DNA from 2 places in the Arthrobacter sp. CG_A4 genome. Region 1 is predicted to be linked to the other one. Evidence: predicted binding sites of a transcription regulator. Region 1 holds the regulator's gene; the other holds the start of a gene.
What was found. The regulator LexA, encoded in region 1, represses DNA repair genes until DNA is damaged. The targets are predictions, from matches to a motif close to TCGAACANNTGTTCGA.
Positions count from the first base shown of each region.

Region 2: the regulator LexA is predicted to act here: its motif matches at 3,562-3,577, upstream of RCH07_RS03880 (DUF6504 family protein).

Region 1 covers NZ_JAXCID010000014.1:46,316-54,044, reverse strand. The annotation lists gene RCH07_RS08090 (ATP-dependent DNA helicase) at 1-2,028, shown strand, start outside; gene lexA (transcriptional repressor LexA) at 2,463-3,212, opposite strand; gene RCH07_RS08080 (LysM peptidoglycan-binding domain-containing protein) at 3,563-3,988, shown strand; gene RCH07_RS08075 (histidinol-phosphate transaminase) at 4,057-5,175, shown strand; gene hisB (imidazoleglycerol-phosphate dehydratase HisB) at 5,261-5,887, shown strand; gene hisH (imidazole glycerol phosphate synthase subunit HisH) at 5,884-6,657, shown strand; gene RCH07_RS08060 (hypothetical protein) at 6,658-6,816, shown strand; gene priA (bifunctional 1-(5-phosphoribosyl)-5-((5-phosphoribosylamino)methylideneamino)imidazole-4-carboxamide isomerase/phosphoribosylanthranilate isomerase PriA) at 6,895-7,641, shown strand; gene RCH07_RS08050 (SseB family protein) at 7,654-7,729, shown strand, end outside.
Region 2 covers NZ_JAXCID010000005.1:125,720-133,448, forward strand. The annotation lists gene RCH07_RS03875 (DNA polymerase III subunit alpha) at 1-3,145, opposite strand, end outside; gene RCH07_RS03880 (DUF6504 family protein) at 3,142-3,504, opposite strand; gene RCH07_RS03885 (hypothetical protein) at 3,659-4,045, shown strand; gene RCH07_RS03890 (chorismate mutase) at 4,070-4,390, opposite strand; gene RCH07_RS03895 (metal-sensitive transcriptional regulator) at 4,545-4,802, opposite strand; gene RCH07_RS03900 (rhodanese-like domain-containing protein) at 4,934-5,581, shown strand; gene RCH07_RS03905 (sulfite exporter TauE/SafE family protein) at 5,578-6,489, shown strand; gene RCH07_RS03910 (rhodanese-like domain-containing protein) at 6,582-6,878, shown strand; gene RCH07_RS03915 (thioredoxin family protein) at 6,938-7,300, shown strand; partial or broken gene RCH07_RS03920 (MBL fold metallo-hydrolase) at 7,403-7,729, shown strand, end outside.

The sequences.
Region 1 (7,729 bases):
GAGGAGTTCGTCATTGACCTCCTCGACCGGGCAGTTTCCGGCATGGGCGGCCAGAGCCGTGACGGCCAGCATGAAATGGCCCGGCAGGTGGCGCGCGCGATCGACAGCGGAGACCACCTGCTGGTCCAGGCCGGCACCGGCACGGGCAAGTCCCTCGCCTACCTGGTCCCGCTGATCGCCCATTCGCTGGTCAGCCAGAAACCAACCCTCGTCTCCACCGCCACCCTGGCCCTCCAGACCCAGATCGTGGGCCGCGACCTGCCCCGGCTGCTCAAGACCATCACCCCTGCCCTGGAGCGGCCCGTCAAGGTCGCCCTGGTCAAGGGCCGCTCCAACTACGTCTGCCGGCACAAGCTCGACGGCGGTTTCCCCTCCGAGGAGCCCTCCGAGGGCCAGCTCTTCTCCCTCGGCGAGGACACGTCCGTCCCGCATTTTGCCGCGGCCATGGGCGGCGCGTCCTCCCAGCTGGGCAAGGAAGTAGTCCGGCTCCGCGAATGGGCCGAGGCGACCGCCTCGGGCGACCGCGACGAGCTGATGCCCGGCGTGACCGACCGCGCCTGGCGCCAGGTATCCGTCACCTCGATGGAATGCCTCGGGGCGCAGAAATGTCCGCTGGCGGGCGAATGTTTCAGTGAACTGGCCCGGCAGAACGCCGCAGACGCCGACGTCGTCGTCACTAACCACGCCATGCTGGCCGTCAGCGCCTTCGAGGGCCTCGCCGTGCTGCCCGAGTACGACGTCGTGGTGGTTGACGAGGCGCACGAACTCCAGGACCGCGTCACCGGCGCCGTGTCCGGGCAGCTCTCCGTGGCGATGGTGAATGTTGCCGCTTCAGGGGCGCGGAAGCACACCGGCATTACCGTTGACGCGCTGAGCAATGCAGCGGCCAACCTCGAACTCGCCATTGAAGGCGTCCCCGGCGGACTTATGCCTAACGGCCTCAACAGCGAACAGCTGGACTGTGTGGACCAGTTGCGTGATGCCTGCCGCGCCGGGCTGTCCGATTCCAAGGGGGACAGCGCCAACACGGCCGACGGCGGACGTCAGCTCGCCCGCTCCCGGCTCATGGTCATCCTGGAACTCTGCGAACGGCTGCTCGCGGCCCGGGAAAACCGTGAAGTGGTGTGGTTTTCCCGCACCAGCACCTTCGACCCGGCGCAGGGGTACTCCCAGCCGGACGAGTCCGCTCCGGCGCTGATCAACGTGGCGCCGCTGAGCGTCGCCGGCCGGCTGCGCGAGGGCCTGTTCGCGGACCACACGGTAATCCTGACCTCGGCGACCCTGGCGATCGGCTCGGCGTTTGAACCGGCCGCCGGCGGCCTTGGACTGGTCGGCCCCGGCGCGCCCAGCTGGACCGGCGTCGACGTCGGCTCGCCGTTTGAATACCCCAAGCAGGGGATTCTTTACGTTGCGAAGCACCTGCCCAAACCCGGCCGCGGCACCTCCCCGGAAGCGCTTGATGAGCTGGAGAAACTGATCCGGGCCTCCGGCGGCGGGGCCTTATGCCTGTTTTCCTCCCGCCGCGCCGCCGAAGACGCCGCCGAGGCCATGCGGCCGCGGTTGGAGCTGAGCATTCTCTGCCAGGGAGACTCAACCATGACCGCGCTCGTGCGGCAGTTCGCCGACGAGCCGGACACCTGCCTCTTCGGGACTATGTCGCTGTGGCAGGGCGTTGACGTCCCGGGCGACTCCTGCCGGCTGGTCGTGATCGACCGGATCCCCTTTCCGAGGCCGGACGACCCGTTGATGACGGCGCGGTCCAGGGCGGTGGCCCAGGCCGGCGGCAACGGCTTTATGAGCGTGTCGGCGACCCACGCCGCGATCCGGCTGGCACAGGGCGCCGGGCGGCTGATCCGGACGACGACGGACAAAGGAGTGGTGGCGGTGCTGGACTCACGGCTATCCACGGAACGGTACGGGGGATTCCTCCGCGCCGCACTTCCGCCGTTCTGGCCCACCACCGATCCCGCGATAGCCTTTGCTGCGCTGGAACGCCTCGCCAAAGAATCCGGGCAACCGGCCGCGTAGTCGCTGCCATTCAGGGATTCCGGGTGGAACGCCCCGGCCCGGGTCGCGGCGTTCCCGCCCACTTGCTCCGGCCCGCGGGCGACGGCAGCGCCTGGACTCCGCGGACTTCCGGTGCCGGGCTGCTGACGCGGCGCATTTATCCTTGCGACGCGCAAATGCCCTGGCGCTACGGGTATTCCGGTAGCGCCACGACATCTGCGCGTCGCAGGAAAGATTGCGTGTCGTGTCCCAGTGCCCGCTCGTATTAGCCCACCCCGAGTCGGCGGACTTCGGCGAAAGACCCGAAACAGGGAGCACTCCGATTCTGAGTGCCAAAGGTAAATGCTCCGTCACATGATGTGACGGAGCATTTACGGTCAAACCGAAAAGTGAGGAAGCGTTCTGTTGTCCACCGCGAAAGGTGAGCGAGCGTCAGAGCCGGTATCTGATTTTAGCTAGAGGGAGCGGAGGACCGAGACCACCTTGCCCATGATGACGGCGTGATCGCCGAGGATGGGCTCGTACTGGGTATTCTGCGGCAACAGCCACATGTGGCCGTCGCGTTGGCGGAAGGTCTTGACCGTCGCTTCGTCGTCCAGCAGAGCGGCCACGATGTCGCCGTTGACGGCGTCGCTCTGCCGGCGTACCACCACCCAGTCGCCGTCGCAGATGGCGGCGTCGATCATCGAATCGCCTGCGACTTTGAGCATAAAAAGCTCACCATGACCCACCAGCTGGCGCGGCAGCGGCATCACGTCCTCGACCACCTGGTCGGCGAGAATAGGGCCGCCGGCAGCGATCCGGCCCACGAGCGGCACCATAGCGGTATCCGTGGCGCTGGTGAGCTCGGAGACGGACAACCCGCCCACGGAGCGCAGGCCGCTCGGTTTCCCGGCTCCTGAAATCCTGGTGGCCCCCTCATCCAGGGTCAGCGGCATGAGCACTTCCATGGCACGCGGACGCTTGGGGTCGCGCCTCAGGTAGCCCAGCTTCTCGAGCTGGGACAACTGGTGGGTGACGCTGGAGAGGCTTGCCAGTCCAACCAAGTCGCCAATCTCACGCATGGACGGCGGGTAGCCGTTCTCCGATACCGAGCGCTGGATGGTTTCCAGGATCTTCTTTTGCCGGATGGTGAGGCTCTTCGGGGGCCGGGCTGCCTGCGGGTTCCGCTGGCTGGCCCTGCCGCCGGTGGCTTGTGCTGCCATATTCGCCAACGCCTTTCCCTTATGCCCGGCTGTCGTCGCTGCAGTTGCCGCAACGTACGGCTCTGTTTGTCGGACTTTGTCAGACCCTGCTGATCAACTGCAGATGCGGTTGTCCTGTGACTCCAACGTAGGCCAGCCGCAGCAGTTTTTCAAACATTTGTTCTAGCGAGTCTCGACAATGTTCGTCGATAAGTGCTAAAACAGAACTAGCGAAGTTCGAATATGTGTTCGACTCCAGCGATGTTCGGACAGGGCACGACGTTCGGTTCTATGTTCGAAGGTTAGGCCGGTTGGCGGCAAGTACGTGCAGTACGCCGGGCGGCACCGTATGGTCCAGGAGGGCTCAGTTCATGTCAGCATCAAGCGCGTTTCACGACACATTCGGCTACACAAATGACCGCGGAGAGGTATCCGGCGATGGTCGTTCACTCCGCGGGCACGGCTCCGCGGCCCGCACCAGGCAGGCGCCGCTGCGGTTGACCAGGCGCGGACGCTTCGTCTTTTTCGGCGTTCCCCTTATCCTGCTGGCCGCCCTTATTCTCTCCTTCAGCGGCTTTCTCAATGCGCCGGCCAGGGCCTCCGAGTCCGCCGCCGATCTGCGGTTGACCCCGGCTGTTTCGGTCACCGTCCAGCCCGGAGACTCGCTGTGGGCGATCGCCGGAACAGTGGCTCCGGAGCGTGACCCCCGCGATGTGGTGGCCGACATTCTCCAGCTCAACAACCTCGAGGCGGCCCGCGTGGTTCCAGGCCAGTCACTGGTCGTTCCGGCCAAGTAACATCACTGGTGCAGTCCGTCAGGCGTCGCAGTTTCAGGGCTCGTCGCCGTCTCGCTTAAACTAGTTGAGTGACTGACCAGTTAGAACGCCTGAATCGACTCCCCCTCCGGACCAATCTGCGCGGGCTGAGCCCGTACGGTGCACCGCAGTTGGAGGTGCCGATCCTGCTGAACGTCAACGAGAACACCCATGGTGTGCCGGCCGATGTCCGCGCCGCGATTTCCGAGGCCGTGACCATCGCGGCAGCCGGACTCAACCGATATCCGGATCGGGAGTTCACCGAACTGCGCGGAGCCCTGGCGGACTACCTCGGGCATGGCCTGGGTGCGGAGAACATCTGGGCAGCCAACGGATCCAACGAGGTCCTCCAACAGATCCTCCAGGCCTTCGGCGGACCGGGCCGTACCGCCCTCGGCTTCCCTCCAACCTACTCCATGTACCCGCTGCTGGCCGCCGGGACGGACACGGAATACATCGCCGGGGTCCGCGCCGAGGGCTACGGCCTCAGTGCCGAATCGGCAGCCCGCCAGGTCCGTGAACTGCAGCCCAATATTGTGTTCCTGTGCTCCCCGAACAACCCCACCGGCACCGGGCTTGGCCTCGACGTCGTGGCAGCGGTCTATGAAGCGGGCGAAGCCAGCCAGGCCGTGGTGATCGTTGACGAGGCTTACCACGAGTTCGCCCACGACGGCACGCCGAGCGCCCTCACGCTGCTGCCAGGCCGGGAGCGGCTGATTGTCTCGCGCACCATGAGCAAGGCGTTTGCCCTCGCGGGCGCACGGCTGGGCTACATGGCGGCGGCCCCCGAAGTCGCCGACGCCCTGCGCCTCGTCCGGCTGCCGTACCACCTGTCCGCCATCACGCAGGCGACAGGCCTGGCCGCGCTAAACCACCGGACCGCGCTCATGGCCGACGTCCAGGACATCAAGCGCCAGCGTGACCGGATAGTCTCCGAACTGCAGCGGATGGGGCTCAAACCCGCGGCCTCCGAATCCAACTACGTCTTCTTCGGCGGCCTCGGGGATTCGCACGAGACCTGGCAGGAACTTCTGGACGCCGGGGTACTGATCCGCGACGTCGGCATCCCCGGGCACCTGCGTGTCACTGCCGGCACTGAGACGGAAACCACAGCCTTCCTCGAAGCCCTTGAGAGGATACTGACCAGCCGCGCAGCACAGCAGGCCTAGACTTGAGCGCGGAGCCCGCAACCCCCGCCCGCGAGTCCGGCGCCGCAAGCCCTACACCCCGCCTTCAGCCAAAGGACACCTCAACATGAGCAACACCGGATCAACCGCTGCACTGGGGCGGACCGCGCGTATGGAACGGACCACCAGCGAGTCAACTGTCCTGGTCGAGATTAATCTGGACGGCACCGGCGTCTCGGATATCAGCACCTCGGTTCCGTTCTACGACCACATGCTGACGGCGCTGAGCAAGCACTCGCTGATCGACATGACAGTCAAGGCGACGGGGGACACCCACATCGACGTGCACCACACGGTGGAGGATGTTGCCATCACTCTCGGCGAGGTCCTGCGCACAGCACTGGGCAACAAGGCAGGCATCCGGCGCTTCGGCGAGGCCACGGTTCCCCTGGACGAAGCCCTGGCGCACGCCGTTGTCGATGTTTCCGGGCGCCCTTACCTCGTGCACGCAGGGGAGCCCGCCGGCCAGGAATATCACCTGATCGGCGGTCACTTCACCGGTTCCCTGACCCGCCACGTCTTCGAGGCGATCACACTGCACGCCGGGATCTGCCTGCACATGAACGTGACCGCCGGCCGGGATCCGCACCACATCGTCGAGGCCCAGTTCAAGGCCTTCGCCCGCGCCCTGCGTGCGGCCATAGAATCCGATCCGCGCGTTGAGGGAATCCCCTCCACCAAGGGTGCGCTGTGACCGGCAAGGTGCTGCAGGACGGCGCCATCATCAACCCCGACGCCGGCAGGAAGCCCGTCTCGCCCGAGGGTAAGCCCACCGTCACGGTGCTGGACTACGGCTCCGGCAACATCCGCTCGGCCGTTCGCGCGCTCGAGCGCGCCGGGGCCGAGGTCATCCTCAGCGCCAAGCCGGAGGACGTACTTAACGCCGATGGCCTCGTCGTCCCGGGAGTCGGCGCCTTCGAAACTGTCATGCGCGAGCTCAAAGCCGTTGACGCCATCCGCATGATCGGACGCCGCGTTGCCGGTGGCCGGCCGGTGCTGGCCATCTGCGTCGGGCTCCAGATCCTGTTCGAGGCCGGCGTGGAGCACGGCACCGAGGCCCCGGGCATGGGGGAGTGGCCCGGCAAAGTCGAGCTGCTGCCGGCCGAAGTGGTACCGCACATGGGTTGGAACACTGTGTCCGTGCCGGCCGGTTCCCAGCTCTTCGCCGGTGTCGAGAGCGAGCGCTTCTACTTCGTGCACTCCTACGGTGTGCAGCACTGGGACTTCGACGTGATCCAGCCCCGCATGACGGCGCCTCTGGTCACCTGGTCCGAGCACGGTGCCCCGTTCATCGCGGCCGTGGAAAACGGCCCTCTCTGCGCCACCCAGTTCCACCCGGAGAAGTCCGGTGACGCCGGGGCGCGCCTGTTGCGCAACTGGGTCGAGGGCCTGCGCAACGGCTCCGGGACCGCTGCTGTCCCGGACGTCAAAGCGGAAGCCGCCGCGCCGGAAGCGACCGCCTAAATGTGGTCGATAGTGCTTATGGGCCTCGCCGGGCTACTGATTGGCGGGGCGCTGTCGTTCCGGCAGCAGAAGAGCCCTCGCTGGGTCCAGATCGTGTTCTATGCACTGGCCGGGATGTCGCTGCTGGCCGCCTATCTCCTGACCCTGCCCGCCGGCTAGCTGCCCGCCAACCGCCGGCAGCAACACGCCGGCAGCAACCCGACCACCGCCATCCGCTGAGAAACTGAGGATCCCACGATGACCACCGAAACCCCGCTGCCCGTCCTTGAACTGCTGCCCGCCGTCGACGTCGTGAACGGCCAGGCCGTCCGCCTCGTCCAGGGCGAGGCCGGCAGCGAAACCAGCTACGGCACGCCGCTGGAAGCCGCGCTGAGCTGGCAGCAGCAGGGCGCGGAGTGGGTCCATCTGGTGGACCTTGACGCCGCGTTCGGCCGGGGCTCCAACGCGGAACTGCTCCGCGAAGTGGTGGGACGGCTGGACATCAAGGTGGAGCTCTCCGGCGGCCTGCGCGACGACGAATCCCTGGCGAACGCCCTCGAGCTTGGAGTTGCCCGGGTGAACCTGGGAACCGCCGCCCTGGAAAACCCGGAGTGGACTGCCCGGGTGATAGAGCGCTTCGGCGACAAGATCGCCGTCGGCCTGGACGTCCGCGGCACCACCCTCGCCGGCCGCGGCTGGACCAGGGAAGGCGGAGACCTCTGGGACGTCCTCGGCCGGCTCGAAGAGGCCGGCTGCGCCCGCTACGTCGTCACGGATGTGACCAAAGACGGCACCCTCAAGGGCCCCAACATCGAACTCCTGCGCCAGATGGTCGAGAAGACCGGCAAGCCCGTCGTCGCCTCCGGCGGCATTTCCAGCCTCGATGACCTTAAAGTCCTGCGCTCCCTCGTGCCGCTCGGCGTCGAGGGCGCGATTGTGGGCAAGGCCCTCTACCACGGCAACTTCACACTGCCCGAGGCCCTTGACGTGGCCGGCCGCCGCTAGCAGGTCCGCGGGATGAAGCACCAGCCTGAAGGCGAGAGCGCAACACCTTCCCGGCAGTTGCCGGGCCATATTGCCGCTGCCCTGGCCG
Region 2 (7,729 bases), on a different contig from region 1:
CCAGGACCTCCGTGCCGTTGCGCAGCCCCAGCAGCTTGTCCGCGGTGGTGACCCCCAGCCTGTCCAGCAGCGGCCCGTGGCTGGACATCAGGTGTTCGCTGACGTCCATGGCCATCAGGTCCAGTTCGGCCCGGACGGTCTCCACCAAAGTCGGCGCGGGCAGCACGGCCTTGAGGTTCTTCAGCTCAATATCCCCCAGCGGCAGGGACAGCTGACCCTCAATGACCTCCAGACCCTTCCGGTGGGGGCGGCTCTGCAGGGTCTGGAGGTGCTGGACCAGATCCGCCCGGTTGGCGGTTCCGCCGGCGGCCCGGTGCAGGGAGTCGAAGGCGCCCAGCTGGGCCAGCCGCTTGATGCTCGGTTTGCTCAGCCGGGAGCGGGCGCGCAGGTCCGCCAGCGAGTCGTAAGGCTGGCCCGCCACCATCCGTTTGAGTTCAGCGCCGGAGAGTCCGAAGATGCCGTTCAGGCTCAGCCGGATGCCCAGCTTCCCGCGCTCCGGGCCGCCGGCGACCGGCTCCACCCGGTACTCGGCCCGGCTCAGGTTGATGTCCAGGGGCAGGATGGGGATCCCCAGCCGCCGCGCCTCTGCCACGAGGAGCCGCTTGGGGTACATCCCCGGATCGTGTTCCCACAGCCCGGCGAGGAACGCCTCCGGGTGATGGGTCTTGAGCCAGGCGGACTGGTACGTGGGCACGGCAAAGGCAGCCCCGTGGGCCTTGCAGAAACCGAAGCTGCCGAAGGCCTTGAGCGTGCCCCAGACTTTATCCACCACCTCGGGGCTGTACTCCCGGGCCCGGGCCTCCTGCCGGAAGAATTCCTCCACCCTGCCTTCCAGCACGTCGTTACCGAGGGCGCGGCGGAACTCATCGGCGCGGGCCAGACCGCAGCCGGTCATAACGTTGAAGGTCTTCAGGATCTGCTCGTGGAACACCGTGACGCCGTGGGTCTCCTCGAGGACCGGCTTGAGGTCCGGGTGCGGATACACCTCGGGGGCGAACCCGTGCCGGTGTTCCAAAAACGGCCGGACCATGTCCGATTTCATCGGCCCCGGGCGGAACAGCGAGATGTCAATAATGAGGTCGTTGAACTCCCGGGGCGCCAGTTTGCCGATCAGTTCGCGCTGGCCGGGTGATTCAATCTGGAAACAGCCCAGGGTGTGGGTGCTGCGGATTAGCTCATAGGTGGGTTCGTCGTCGAGCGGTACGGCGTTAAGATCGATGCGCCCGTCCGCGGAGATGTAGTCCGGTCCGGTGCCGTCCGGTCCTGACGGGTGCGCGCCTGCTGACACCACCTCGGCCTTGGAGGGATGCAACCGGATGACTTCCCTGACGGCGAAGGCCATGGCGCTTTGCATCCGGACGCCCAGGACATCGAGTTTGAGCATGCCCATGGGGTCCATGTCGTGCTTGTCGAACTGGCTCATCGGCAGGCCCAGGCCGCTGGGCTGCACGGGGGTCCGGTCCAGCAGGGTGGCGTCCCCCAGGATGACCCCGCACGGGTGCATGGAGATGTGCCGCGGCAGCCGGTCCAGCCGTTCAGTGAGGTCCACCAGCAGATCCAGCTGCTGGTTTTCGGAGAAACCACGCTGTTCCACCCGGCCGGCGAACTCCTTCAGCTCGGGTTTCTCCACCAGGGCCTCGCGGAAGTTCCGGGCCGAGAACCGCCACAACTGCTTGGCGATGTCCCCGATTTCGCCCTCCTCCATGCCCAGGGCAAGCCCGGCGTCGCGCACCGCACCGCGGGCGCGGTAGCCGTTTTGCATGCTCATCAGCGTGACGCGTTCCGAGCCGAAGCGCTCAAAGATCTTCCGGTAGACGTTGTGCCGTTCGGCGCTTTCGACATCGATGTCGATATCCGGCAGGGTGGCGCGGTCCCGGGAGAGGAAACGTTCGAAGATGAGGTCGTGCTGGAGCGGGTTCACCGCGCTGACCTCAATCAGGTAGTTGACCAGGCTGGAGGCGCCCGAGCCGCGGGCCGCGGCGCGGACGCCCATGGCCAGGATCATCCGCGAGACCTCGGCGACGGTCAGGAAGTACGCGGCAAAGCCCAGGCTGTCGATGATCCGCAACTCGTGCTCCAGCCGGGAGCGGAGTTCCCCGGCGGGCTTCCCGGTGATCCCGGGGAACCGGCGGCCGATTCCGGCCTCGCAGCGCTGGGTGAGCTCCGCCAGGGCATCCCCGGCGATTCCGATCACCGAGGCCTCGGGGACCACCGGCTGTTTCCAGCCCATGTCGCGCACCGGGTCCATCCGGCAGCGGTCCGCGAGCGCCTCGGTCTGGGCCATCAGCCGTTTAAGGTCCGCGGCGCCGTATCCGGCGGTGTGCATGATCTCCTTGCCCAGCTGCAGCATCTGCGCCGCTGACTTGAGCCAGCCCTGTCCGTTGGGCTGGAGCAGCGGGGCAGCGGACAGTTCGGGCAGGGACTTCAGTGTCCGGGCGGAGTCCAGCACGTCCGCGGTGGCCGCACCGTCCTCGGCGACGTACCGCACGGCGTTGCTCAGCACGGCGGGCACGGCGTGCTCCGCGGCCAATTTGAGCATGCGGACCGCGTGGGCCGTGCTCAGCGGCTCCCCGGGCGGGCTGAGCTGCGACACCACCTCGGCGGCGAGGGTCCCCGGCGGCATCGCGTCCAGCCAGCGCTTGAACAGGGTGCGGGGGCGCAGGTAGCGGCGCCCGCCCATGGCGCGTCCGACGTCGGAGTCCGGACCGATCAGCACGGTCAGTACCGGCTGCAGGGTCTCCGGGTGCAGGGTGCGGGAGGCCAGTTCCGCCCGGGTGACGGCCACGGGGACCGCTCCCTGCGCCTTGCCGGTGGTGCGGGCATGGGCATCGGAGATCAGCCGGCAGAGCGCCCGGTACCCGGCGCCGTTGTTGTGTCCGTGGGCCAGGACGACGACGCGTCCGCCCACCTGGGTGCGGAGGTCGCCGTCGTCGTCAAAGACCGCAAGGTCCACCCCGACGATCGGGTCCAGTCCCGCGGCCATGCACGCCTTCAAATGCTTGATGGTTCCGTAGAGGCCGTCACGGTCCGTGCAGGCGAGCGCCGTGGCGCCGTCGGCCGCGGCGGCGCCGGCGAGTTCCTCCGGCCAGGAGACCCCGTAATGGGCGCTGAAAGCGGTGGAGACGTGGAGATGGGTGAAGCTCATGCTGATTCGGACTCCCGGAAGGGACGCAGGGCATCGTGGATCCGCAGCAGCCGCCAGCGCCCGCTGCCAACATGCCGGGTCAGGTCAAGGGTGAGGAAATCCTCCGCGGGTGACCCGGTCGCGGGCGGCCCGGCCTTGGGTAACCCGGCCGGACGCACCTGGACCCGCCAGATCTCGTGATCCACCAGTCCGGGGCCGCTTCCCAGCGGGGCCCTCGGTTCCTCTGCCCACCACTGGCGCCGCTCATACCAGCGGACCGGATCAGCACAGACCGTGTAGCGGCGGCCTGCCCAGTCAAGCCTGAGGGGCGTTCCGGCGGGGGTGCAGACGACGTCGACCGACTCGCTGAACATGCCCATAGTGCCTCCCGGACCACACCATCTGTAAAAAGCAAACAAGTAAACCAAGCAGGTTATTCGAACATATCTTCGAACAACACCAGTCTACGACGGTGCCGGGACAAAACCTAGATCAGGGGTGGACGGACGCAGGCGCAGGTAGCAGGATTGAGCCATGAGCTCCCATAACGCACTTCTCAAGCACGTCAGCATCGCTGCCAAGGACACGTCCCTGGTGGCGAATTTCGATATAGACGGAAATATCCCCGGCCAGGGCGCCTATGTGGTGGGGCTGGTGTCCGCCACTGCGGACCATTCCCACCAGCGCCGGATGGGGATCGAGTTCATGAACGGCGAGGCCGTCTCCTTCTACTGCTTCAGCCACGACGGAACGGAGGAGAACTTCGACCTCAAGGGAGTGGAGCACTCCGGCAACACCATTACCGGCAACTTTCCCCTGAGCACGGTGCTTGGCCTCCCCAAGGGACACCTCATGACGGCCTTCAGCGACTGTGATGGCCGGGACTACCAGGCAAACGTGCCGGTGGATGAAGCCCTCTGACTCCTGCGCGGACCTGTTCCAGCCTTAGGAGCTGGCTTTGTAGACTCCCAGCTCGAGGGTGATGAACGCATCGATCATGGCCCGGTAGGTCTTCTCGACGAGGTCGACGTCGATGTCCTTCTGCTCCGCGGTGGCGCGGACGTGTTCGATCACCCGCTCCACGCGGCCGGGGGCCCGCACCTCGGCGCTATCCGCCTTGAGGGTTCCGGCGATCCGGATCAGGCGCTCGCGGCGGCCGATCAGCGACACGATCTGTTCGTCCACCTCGTCAACGGCGACCCGCACGGCGGCGAGCTGTTCCCGGTCGGCCTTGGCGGACTTGTCTTCTGCGTGATTTGTGGACATGTGCACGACAGTATCGAACCATGCCGCCACGAGTCGACTTAATGTCACTGGCTTAATGTCACTGGCTGGGCCGCAACCTGGGCAGCGCAGCGACCTGCGGCACAAATGCCAGGCCATAGGCCATGGCGTCCAGGACGCTGGCCGCGTTGACGTCCTAGGCGAGCGAGAGGAAGAGCTTTTCCAGGTCCTTCGTACTCATACCTGAGTCCTTCCGGACAATGCACTGCTCAAGCCCGCTCGCAATTATCGCGAATCCTGCCCGATCGAGCGCTTTCGAGACGGCGGCCAACTGCGTGACGGTGTCCTTGCAGTCGCCGCCCTCCTCGAGCATCCGGATTACGGCTCCCAGCTGCCCCTGAGCGCGCCTAAGCCGGTTGATGGCGGGGGCGAGTTCTGCTGAATCAAGTTCCATGGACGGCTCCAAAGCTAGGTGGTTCTACGCCAAGCGTATACCCCTATGGGTATTTTTGACTACCCCTGGGGGTATCTGTAATACTCGGTGAGGTATTCAGCTCTCGCGTGACTTGTCTCGAAAGGACACCCATGACATCCCTTTCCGCTTCGGCCGCCCCGGCTTCTCCCGCCGGACCCGCAGTCACCTCCCTGGCTCCCGAAACGCTGCGCAGCTGGTTCCAGGAACACCAGGATCTCATCGTTCTTGATGTCCGCTCCGCCGCCGAGTTTGACAACATGCACATCCGCGGCTCCTATAACGTCCCGCTTCCGCTGCTCTCTGAGCACGCTGACGAACTGGCCGCCCGCCTGGGTAGCCGCGTCGTGCTCGTCTGCCAGTCGGGAGCGCGTGCCGAGCAGGCACGGCAGCGCCTGGGAGGTGCGGGTATCGGCACCGCCTATGTCCTGACAGGAGGCGCCCCCGGGTTCGCCGAGGCAGGCGGAGACGTGATCCGCGGCAAGGCCCGCTGGGACCTCGAACGCCAGGTCAGGCTCGCCGCCGGCTCCCTCGTGGTTCTGGGCCTCGCCGGAGGTAAGTTCGTCTCTCCCAAGATCCGGCTCCTCGCCGGCGCCATCGGTGCGGGCCTGACCTTCTCGGCCGCTACCAACACCTGTGCCATGGGCCAGGCAATCTCGGCCATGCCCTGGAACAAGGCCGCCCGGGAGCCGACCCGCGAGTCCGCCATCCTGCAGTTTCCCGTCGCGGATACCGCGGGCCCGGCGGCGAAGGCCTCATGACCGGCACCCTGATCCTCGTTCTCGCCCTGTCGGTACTCATCGGACTGTCGCTCGGCGTGCTCGGCGGCGGCGGATCCATTCTGACCGTGCCGATCCTGGTCTATGTGGCCGGATTCGACGCCAAGGAAGCCATCGCCGCGTCCCTGTTCGTTGTTGGCGTGACCTCTGCCGTCAGCGTCTTCAGCCACGCGCGCGCCGGACGCGTCATGTGGCGCACCGGGCTGCTGTTCGGCGCCGCCGGCATGGCCGGCGCATTCGTGGGCGGCCTGCTGGGCGGGCATATCCCCGGCCAAATCCTTCTCATCGCATTTGCCCTGATGATGGTTGCCACCTCCATCGCCATGATTCGCGGGCGGAAGAAAAAGGCCGACGCGGGCACCGGGACTCCCCAGCACACCGAACTGCCGCTGTTCCGCGTTTTGCTGGACGGCCTCGTCGTTGGCCTGGTGACCGGCCTGGTCGGCGCCGGCGGCGGATTCCTTGTCGTCCCGGCCCTGGCGTTGCTCGGCGGCCTGCCGATGGCAATCGCCGTCGGAACGTCGCTGGTAGTGATCGCCATGAAGTCCTTCGCCGGCCTGGCCGGTTACCTCACCACTGTGGAGCTGGACTGGGGCATCACGCTGGCCGTTACCGCGGCCGCCATCGTGGGCAGCCTGATCGGGTCCAGGCTCGCAGGTCGAATTCCCGAGGCGGCACTGCGCAAGGGCTTCGGCTGGTTCGTGCTGGCCATGGGCACCTTCGTCCTCATCCAGCAGGCCCCGGTGGATCTGCGCGGACCTATTGCCCTGGGCGTCGCCGGAGCCACGCTCGTCGCGGCCGCAGCCTGCTGGTTCTTCAGTAAATCCTGCCCGCTGCGCAAGTCCAACCGCACCACCCGCCACCGCGACACCCAGCCCACGCCGGTCTAAATTGACCCGGGGCGTCCCGGCCACCGCACCATGTCTGCTCGGGCCGGTCCGCTGGCCTCACCGCCGCGATCCCTGAAACGAAAGGCACCACCATGGCAGAAATCAGCATCACCGAAGCGGACCAGCGCCGGAACCGGGCGCAGGTCCTGGACGTCCGCGAGGACTCCGAAATCGCCGAAGGAATGATCCCCGGCGCAGTCCACATCCCCATGGGCGAGCTGCAGGCCCGCCTGTCCGAGCTTGACGCCAAGGTCCCCGTGATCGCCATCTGCCGCAGCGGCAACCGCAGCGCCCGTGTGGCGGATGCCCTCAACGCCGCCGGCTTCACGGCAGACACCATGGACGGCGGCATGATCGCGTGGACCCGCGCGGGCCTGCCGACCACCTGACCCACCCTGAGCGGCAGTCCGCCAGTACACCCAACACCCGGAAGAACGGAAAGTTAGACATGGCAACCATCGATATCACCGAAAAGACCCTGGCCGAAACGCTGGAAACCAATGACATCGTCTTTGTCGACTTCTGGGCAGGCTGGTGCGGCCCCTGCCGCATGTTCGCCCCCACCTATGAAGCGGCCTCACTGAAGCATCCGGACGTGATCTTCGCCAAGGTGGACACCGAGGCCGAACAGGCTCTGGCGGTTGCCGCAGGAATCACCTCGATCCCCACGCTGATGGCTTTCCGCGACAAGACGCTGGTCTTCTCGCAGCCCGGGGCGCTCAACGCCGCGGGCCTCGAGCAGGTCATTGAGGGCGTCAAGAGCATGGATATGGCGAGCGTCCGGGCGGCGGCAGCACAGCCGCGGGCTTGACCGGAAACACCAGTTATAGACACCTTGCAGGATACCCCCTGGGGTATTATTGTTGGTAGTAGTCGACGGGGCAGTCCCCCACCGCCTGACGAAGGAGAGCACATGCTTCTGGAACGCATTTACGACGAAGATCTGGCCCAGGCCAGCTACCTGATCGGCTGCCAGGCCAAGGGTGTAGCGGTGGTTGTTGACCCCCGCCGCGACATCGCCGTGTACCAGGGCCTGGCCGAGAAGAACGGCATGAAGATTGTGGCCGTCACCGAGACCCACATCCACGCGGACTTCCTCTCCGGGACCCGTGAACTCGCCGCCGCGACCGGCGCCGCCGTCTACGTCTCCGGCGAGGGCGGGCCGGACTGGCAATACGCGTTCGACGGCGAGCGGCTGTTCGACGGCGAGAAGATCACCCTCGGCAACATCAGCATCCAG